DNA from 3 places in the Streptomyces sp. NPDC034099 genome. Region 3 is predicted to be linked to each of the others. Evidence: predicted binding sites of a transcription regulator. Region 3 holds the regulator's gene; each other region holds the start of a gene.
What was found. Region 3 encodes HrcA, which represses chaperone genes, less so after heat shock. Its sites were predicted from a motif close to TTNGCACTCNGNNNNNCNGAGTGCNAA; they were not measured.

Region 1 (2,264 bases), on a different contig from region 3:
TGGACCCGTCGCTCACCACGGTCGTCCTGAACACCGGCGACGGCCTGAAGACCCTCGACGCGGTGGCCGGCACCGGCGTCACCGCCACGATCCGTCCCAACCTGGACTCCTTCCGAGAGGCTGGCCTCGCATGAGCGTGACCGTTCGTATCCCGACCATCCTGCGTACCTACACCGGCGGCAAGGCCGAGGTGAGTGCCGACGGCGCCAACCTCGGGGAGGTCATCTCCGACCTGGAGAAGAACCACACCGGCATCGCCGCCCGCGTGCTGGACGACCAGGGCAAGCTGCGCCGCTTCGTCAACGTCTACGTCAACGACGACGACGTCCGCTTCGAGCAGGGTCTCCAGACCGCGACGCCGGACGGCGCGGGCGTCTCGATCATCCCGGCGGTCGCCGGCGGCTGAAGCGGACGCAGATACACCTTGTAGTGCGTATTGCCCTCTCCGTAAGAGAAACGGAGGGGGCAATTCCATGTGGTTGAGCGCGGTAGAGTTGGGGAACGCGCTCCCGATCAGCACAACGGGAACCGTTAATTCCTGCCGCCCGCCCGACAAGAAGCAGCCAAAGTGCGAGCGTATTCTGCGGCTTTTGTTCCCTTTGCGTGACCCGACTTGACCCGAATTCAGGCGAATTCTCGCCACATTCCGGACCGGGCGCGTCCAGATTTCTCGTCCGATTGACCTGTTGCAGACGGCAGTTGGACAGATACATTCAGCCGCGGTCGACGCGTTCCGGCGCACGCCCCCAGTCGTGAGGGGGCGAGGTCTGACCCGGGTTCGCGAAGTGCGGATCTGTGCAAGGGCCAGTAATAGGGGAGTTAGGCATGGCTCAGGGCACCGTCAAGTGGTTCAACGCGGAGAAGGGGTACGGCTTCATCGCGGTCGACGGTGGTGCGGATGTTTTCGTCCACTACAGCGCGATTCAGATGGACGGCTACCGCACCCTCGAAGAAGGCCAGCGGGTCGAGTTCGAGATCTCGCAGGGTCAGAAGGGCCCGCAGGCCGACATGGTTCGCCTCAGCGCCTGAGACGCGCGGCCACCACAGCACCCGGTCTTCATCCGAAGGGCCCGTACCCACTGGGTACGGGCCCTTCGGCCTGCCCGGACGCCCGCCGGGTCCGTGTTCGCGGGTGGCTGACGGCCGGGCCCGATCCCCGAGGGGCGCTTGCACTCGACCATGCCGAGTGCTAATCATTGGCGTTAGCACTCTGAAGGTGAGAGTGACAACGAAGGACCGGGTCGGTGAGGCCCGCAGGCCGGGTGGGGAAGGAACCACACGGCAGGCGAGCCGTCCGTCGCGGGCGCGGGCGCGGTCCGAAGGAATCACCCCCAGTCCTGGAGGGACCACTTCACATGGCCAAGATCATCGCGTTCGACGAGGAGGCACGGCGCGGCCTCGAGCGCGGCATGAACCAGCTCGCGGACGCCGTCAAGGTGACGCTCGGCCCCAAGGGCCGCAACGTCGTCCTCGAGAAGAAGTGGGGCGCCCCCACGATCACCAACGATGGTGTCTCCATCGCCAAGGAGATCGAGCTCGAGGACCCGTACGAGAAGATCGGCGCCGAGCTGGTCAAGGAAGTCGCCAAGAAGACGGACGACGTCGCCGGTGACGGTACGACCACCGCGACCGTTCTCGCCCAGGCCCTGGTCAAGGAAGGCCTGCGCAACGTCGCGGCCGGCGCCAACCCGATGGCCCTGAAGCGCGGCATCGAGAAGGCCGTCGAGGCCGTCTCCGCCGCCCTGCTGGAGCAGGCCAAGGACGTCGAGACCAAGGAGCAGATCGCCTCCACGGCCTCCATCTCCGCCGCCGACACCCAGATCGGCGAGCTGATCGCCGAGGCCATGGACAAGGTCGGCAAGGAAGGCGTCATCACCGTCGAGGAGTCCCAGACCTTCGGTCTGGAGCTGGAGCTCACCGAGGGTATGCGCTTCGACAAGGGCTACATCTCGGCGTACTTCGCCACCGACATGGAGCGTATGGAGGCGTCGCTCGACGACCCGTACATCCTGATCGCCAACTCCAAGATCGGCAACGTCAAGGACCTGCTGCCGCTCCTGGAGAAGGTCATGCAGTCGGGCAAGCCGCTGCTGATCATCGCCGAGGACGTCGAGGGCGAGGCCCTGTCGACCCTGGTCGTCAACAAGATCCGCGGCACCTTCAAGTCCGTCGCCGTCAAGGCCCCGGGCTTCGGCGACCGCCGCAAGGCCATGCTCGGCGACATCGCCATCCTCACGGGCGGCGAGGTCATCTCCGAGGAGGTC
Region 2 (2,264 bases), on a different contig from region 3:
ACTCCTCGACGGTGATGACACCGTCCTTGCCGACCTTGTCCATCGCCTCGGCGATCAGCTCGCCGACCTGCTGGTCCTGGGCGGACAGCGCGGCCACGGCGGCGATGTCGGACTTCTCGTCGATCGGACGGGCGGTGGCGAGAAGGTCTTCCGACACGGCGGCGACGGCCGCGTCGATGCCCTTCTTCAGCAGCGCCGGGGAGGCACCGGCGGCGACGTTCTTCAGGCCCTCGCGCACGAGCGCCTGGGCGAGCACGGTGGCGGTGGTGGTGCCGTCACCCGCGATGTCGTTGGTCTTGGTCGCCACCTCCTTCACCAGCTGGGCGCCGAGGTTCTCGTACGGGTCCTCGACCTCGACCTCGCGGGCGATGGTGACGCCGTCGTTGGTGATGGTGGGGGCGCCGAACTTCTTGTCGATGACGACGTTGCGGCCCTTGGGGCCGATCGTCACCTTCACGGTGTCGGCGAGCTTGTTGACGCCGCGCTCGAGGGCGCGACGGGCGTCCTCGTCGAACTTCAGGATCTTCGCCATGGGAGCGTGAGCCCTCTTCCGGAAATCTTGGGGTTATACGGCAACTGCGCCCCCGACGCCCGGCTTTTTATGGTCGCGGGAGCCAGGGGCGCAGCTGGAAAGCAAGGTGCTTCGGTGAAGTAAGGAGCTACTTCTACTTCTCGACGATCGCGAGCACGTCGCGGGCCGAGAGGACGAGGTACTCCTCGCCGTTGTACTTCACCTCGGTGCCGCCGTACTTGCTGTAGAGCACGACGTCGCCGACGCTGACGTCGAGCGGAAGACGGTTGCCGTCCTCGAAGCGGCCCGGGCCCACGGCCAGGACGACGCCCTCCTGGGGCTTCTCCTTGGCGGTGTCCGGAATGACCAGGCCCGAAGCCGTGGTCTGCTCTGCGTCGAGCGGCTGGACCACGATGCGGTCCTCGAGCGGCTTGATGGCAACCTTGGAGCTGGCGGTCGTCACGATCCGACCTCCCCCTTCGGAGATCTCACGGGGTTAACTGTCTGAGGTGGCGACCAGGTCGATCCGTCGTCGCGGGTGCCGGACCTGCCCGTCGCTGTGTTGGCACTCTCCGGTGGGGAGTGCCAGACCTGAGACTATGACCGCGATTAGCACTCGGTCAAGCGGAGTGCCAATGCCGGCGGCGCGTCGGCCGGGTTTTCGTGTGAACGCCGGTTGGTTTCGCACCCTGCGTGGGTGTGGGCGTCGCTGCGGGCTGCCGCCCCCAGACCCCCGCTCTTCGGCCTGGACGGCCTCGTCCTCAAGCGCCGGACGGGCTGGATGATGCGGACCGGCCTCAAGGAGGTGAGACGTAGTCCTCCAGATCGCCCACCCTGAGGCCCTGCTCCTCGATCGTCCTCACCAGGCGTTCCGTGCGTGCCGCCAGGTTCGTGGCCGTCGGGTGGTCCGGGTCGACGGCGATGATGTCGCCGGGGTGGAGGCGGTGGTCGCCGCGGGCGTAGGCGAGGGCGCCCTCGGCGTCGAGGGTGGCGCGCCACAGGACCAGGGCCGTGATCCCGCAGTCGGCGGCGGCGCGCAGGGTCGTGGTGTCGTACGTGCCGTGCGGCGGGCGGAAGAGGTGGGCGCGGACGCCGAAGCGCGACCTGAGCTTGGTCTGCTGGCCGCAGATCTCGGCGCGCTGCCCGGCATGCGGCAGGCCGCGCAGGGAGCGGTGGTCGAGGGTGTGGTTCTGCAGGCTCGCGCCGAACAGGCGCAGCCGGGCGAAGTCGCCGTAGGCCGGTCCGGCGACGGTGTCGGTGAGGAACAGGGTGACCGGGAGGCGCCGTTCGCGGACCAGGCCGGCGAAGGCGGGGTCGCGCTCGGCGCTGTCGTCGTAGGTGAGGAAGACGACCGGGTCGTCGGTGCGGACGTGGTCCACGACCGGGGGCAGCCGCCGCCCCTGGTCGGCGTCCTGGGCGGGGTCCCCGGCCGCCGCCGCGTGTTCGGCGGGGGCGGCGAGCCGGTCGCAGGCGGCGAGTGGGAGCAGCAGGGCGGCCAGGGCGGCGCCGGCCGGCCGGAACCGCCCTCGCCTCACAGGTAGTCCTCCAGGCGGGCCACCGCGTACCCGTCGGCGGTGATCCGGTCCAGGAAGCGGCGGACCATGTCGGTCATCGTGCCGTCCCAGTCGTCGGTGCCCCGGAAGTGGGTGAGGACGATGTCGCCGGGGTGCAGGTCCTGGTCCCACTCGCGGTACTCCCAGTGGTCGACGTACACCTCCTCGCTCCAGATCGGCGCGTACTCGATGCCGCAGGA
Region 3 (2,264 bases):
CGGACTGGGTGCCCGGACGGATGTCGACCTCCTCCATGCCGTCGAGGGTCTCCAGCGGCACCTTCGTGCCGAGGGCCGCCGCCGTCATCGGGATGGTGACCGTGCAGTGCAGGTCGTCGCCGCGGCGCTGGAAGGTCGAGTGCGGCAACTCGTGGATCTCGACGTACAGGTCACCGGCGGGACCGCCGCCGGGGCCGACCTCGCCCTCGCCCGCGAGCTGGATCCGGGTGCCGTTGTCGACACCGGCCGGGATCTTCACGGTCAGGGTGCGCCGGGAGCGGACCCGGCCGTCGCCGGCGCACTCCGGGCACGGGGTCGGGACCACGGTGCCGAAGCCCTGGCACTGCGGGCAGGGGCGCGAGGTCATGACCTGGCCCAGGAAGGACCGGGTGACCTGCGAGACCTCACCGCGGCCGCGGCACATGTCACACGTCTGGGCCGAGGTGCCGGGCGCCGCGCCCTCGCCGTTGCAGGTGTTGCAGACGACCGCGGTGTCGACCTGGATGTCCTTGGTCGTGCCGAACGCGGCCTCGTCCAGCTCCACCTCGATGCGGATCATCGCGTCCTGGCCCCGGCGGGTGCGCGAGCGCGGCCCGCGCTGCGACGCCGTACCGAAGAACGCGTCCATGATGTCCGAGAAGTTCCCGAAGCCACCCGCGCCGAAGCCGCCCGCACCACCGCCGGCGGCCTGCGAGAGGGGGTCGCCGCCGAGGTCGTAGACCTGCTTCTTCTGCGGGTCCGACAGCACCTCGTAGGCGGCGTTGATCTCCTTGAACCGCTCCTGGGTCTTCGGATCGGGGTTGACGTCCGGGTGCAGCTCGCGGGCGAGCCTCCGGAACGCCTTCTTGATCTCGTCCTGGGAAGCGTCGCGGCGCACGCCGAGTACGGCGTAGTAGTCCGTGGCCACCTACGACTCCGCCAGGATCTGTCCGACGTACCGTGCCACTGCGCGTACCGCTCCCATCGTTCCCGGGTAGTCCATGCGGGTCGGTCCGACCACGCCGAGCTTGGCAACCGCCTCGCCGCCCGAACCGTAGCCGACCGACACGACGGACGTTGAGTTGAGTCCCTCGTGGGCGTTCTCATGACCGATCCGTACGGTCACGCCCGGATCCTTCGCCTCGCCGAGCAGCTTGAGGAGCACGACCTGCTCCTCCAGTGCCTCCAGCACCGGCCGGATCACCAAGGGGAAGTCGTGCCCGAAGCGGGTCAGATTGGCGGTGCCGCCGATCATCAGCCGCTCCTCGTTCTCCTCGACCAGCGTCTCCAGGAGAGTGGAGAGCACGGTGGAGACCGTACCGCGATCCTCGGCCTCGAAGGCCTCCGGCAGATCTTCCACCAGAGACGGCACATCCGTGAAACGGCGCCCCGCGACCCGGCTGTTGAGCCGCGCCCGCAGATCGGCCAGCGACGCCTCGCCGAACGGCGCCGGGCAGTCGACCATCCGCTGCTCGACCCGGCCGGTGTCCGTGATGAGCACCAGCATCAGCCGCGCGGGCGCGAGCGAGAGCAGCTCCACGTGCCGCACCGTCGAACGGGTCAGCGACGGGTACTGCACCACGGCGACCTGCCGGGTGAGCTGCGCGAGCAGCCGCACCGTGCGGGCCACCACGTCGTCGAGGTCGACGGCGCCCTCCAGGAAGTTCTGGATGGCACGCCGCTCGGGCGCGGTCATCGGCTTGACGCCGGCCAGCTTGTCGACGAAGAGCCGGTAGCCCTTGTCGGTCGGGATGCGCCCGGCGCTGGTGTGCGGCTGGGCGATGAACCCCTCGTCCTCCAGGGCCGCCATGTCGTTGCGCACGGTGGCCGGGGAGACGCCGAGGTTGTGCCGCTCGGTGAGGGCCTTGGAACCGACCGGTTCCTCGGTGCCGACGTAGTCCTGGACGATGGCGCGCAGCACCTTCAGCCTGCGTTCACTGAGCATCGGCGCGCACCTCCAGCTGTCCGTCCGCCCGTTTCCGGCCTGTCTGTCCTGGCACTCATGGCTCGCGAGTGCCAGACTTCCCCGGCCCAGTGTACGGCCGTGGGGTACGCCCCCGGCAAGGCCGGGACCAAGCCGTTAGCGTCGTCGCCGTGACGGTGACTTGGGAAGAGCTGGGCTGGGAGCGGCTGGCGGACGGAGTGGGGCGGTGCCGGCTGCCGGGATGGGACTGCACGGCGGGGCTGGTCCTCGGCGCGGACGCGGCGCTGATGGTGGACGCGGGGTCGAGCCTGGACGAGGGCGCCCGGCTGCACGAGGCGGCGCGGTGGCTGGCCGGCCGCCG

Region 1: the regulator HrcA is predicted to act here: its motif matches at 1,167-1,193, upstream of groL (chaperonin GroEL).
Region 2: the regulator HrcA is predicted to act here: its motif matches at 1,121-1,147, upstream of groES (co-chaperone GroES).

What each region holds. Positions count from the first base shown of each region.
Region 1 covers NZ_JBVISR010000011.1:164,788-167,051, forward strand. Annotated here, with positions in the region: gene thrC (threonine synthase) at 1-134, shown strand, start outside; gene ACZ56V_RS29005 (MoaD/ThiS family protein) at 131-406, shown strand; gene ACZ56V_RS29010 (cold-shock protein) at 826-1,029, shown strand; gene groL (chaperonin GroEL) at 1,356-2,264, shown strand, end outside.
Region 2 covers NZ_JBVISR010000001.1:684,251-686,514, forward strand. Annotated here, with positions in the region: gene groL (chaperonin GroEL) at 1-532, opposite strand, end outside; gene groES (co-chaperone GroES) at 666-974, opposite strand; gene ACZ56V_RS03115 (polysaccharide deacetylase family protein) at 1,309-2,046, opposite strand; gene ACZ56V_RS03120 (polysaccharide deacetylase family protein) at 2,043-2,264, opposite strand, start outside.
Region 3 covers NZ_JBVISR010000002.1:333,538-335,801, forward strand. Annotated here, with positions in the region: gene dnaJ (molecular chaperone DnaJ) at 1-907, opposite strand, end outside; gene hrcA (heat-inducible transcriptional repressor HrcA) at 908-1,924, opposite strand; gene ACZ56V_RS06595 (MBL fold metallo-hydrolase) at 2,074-2,264, shown strand, end outside.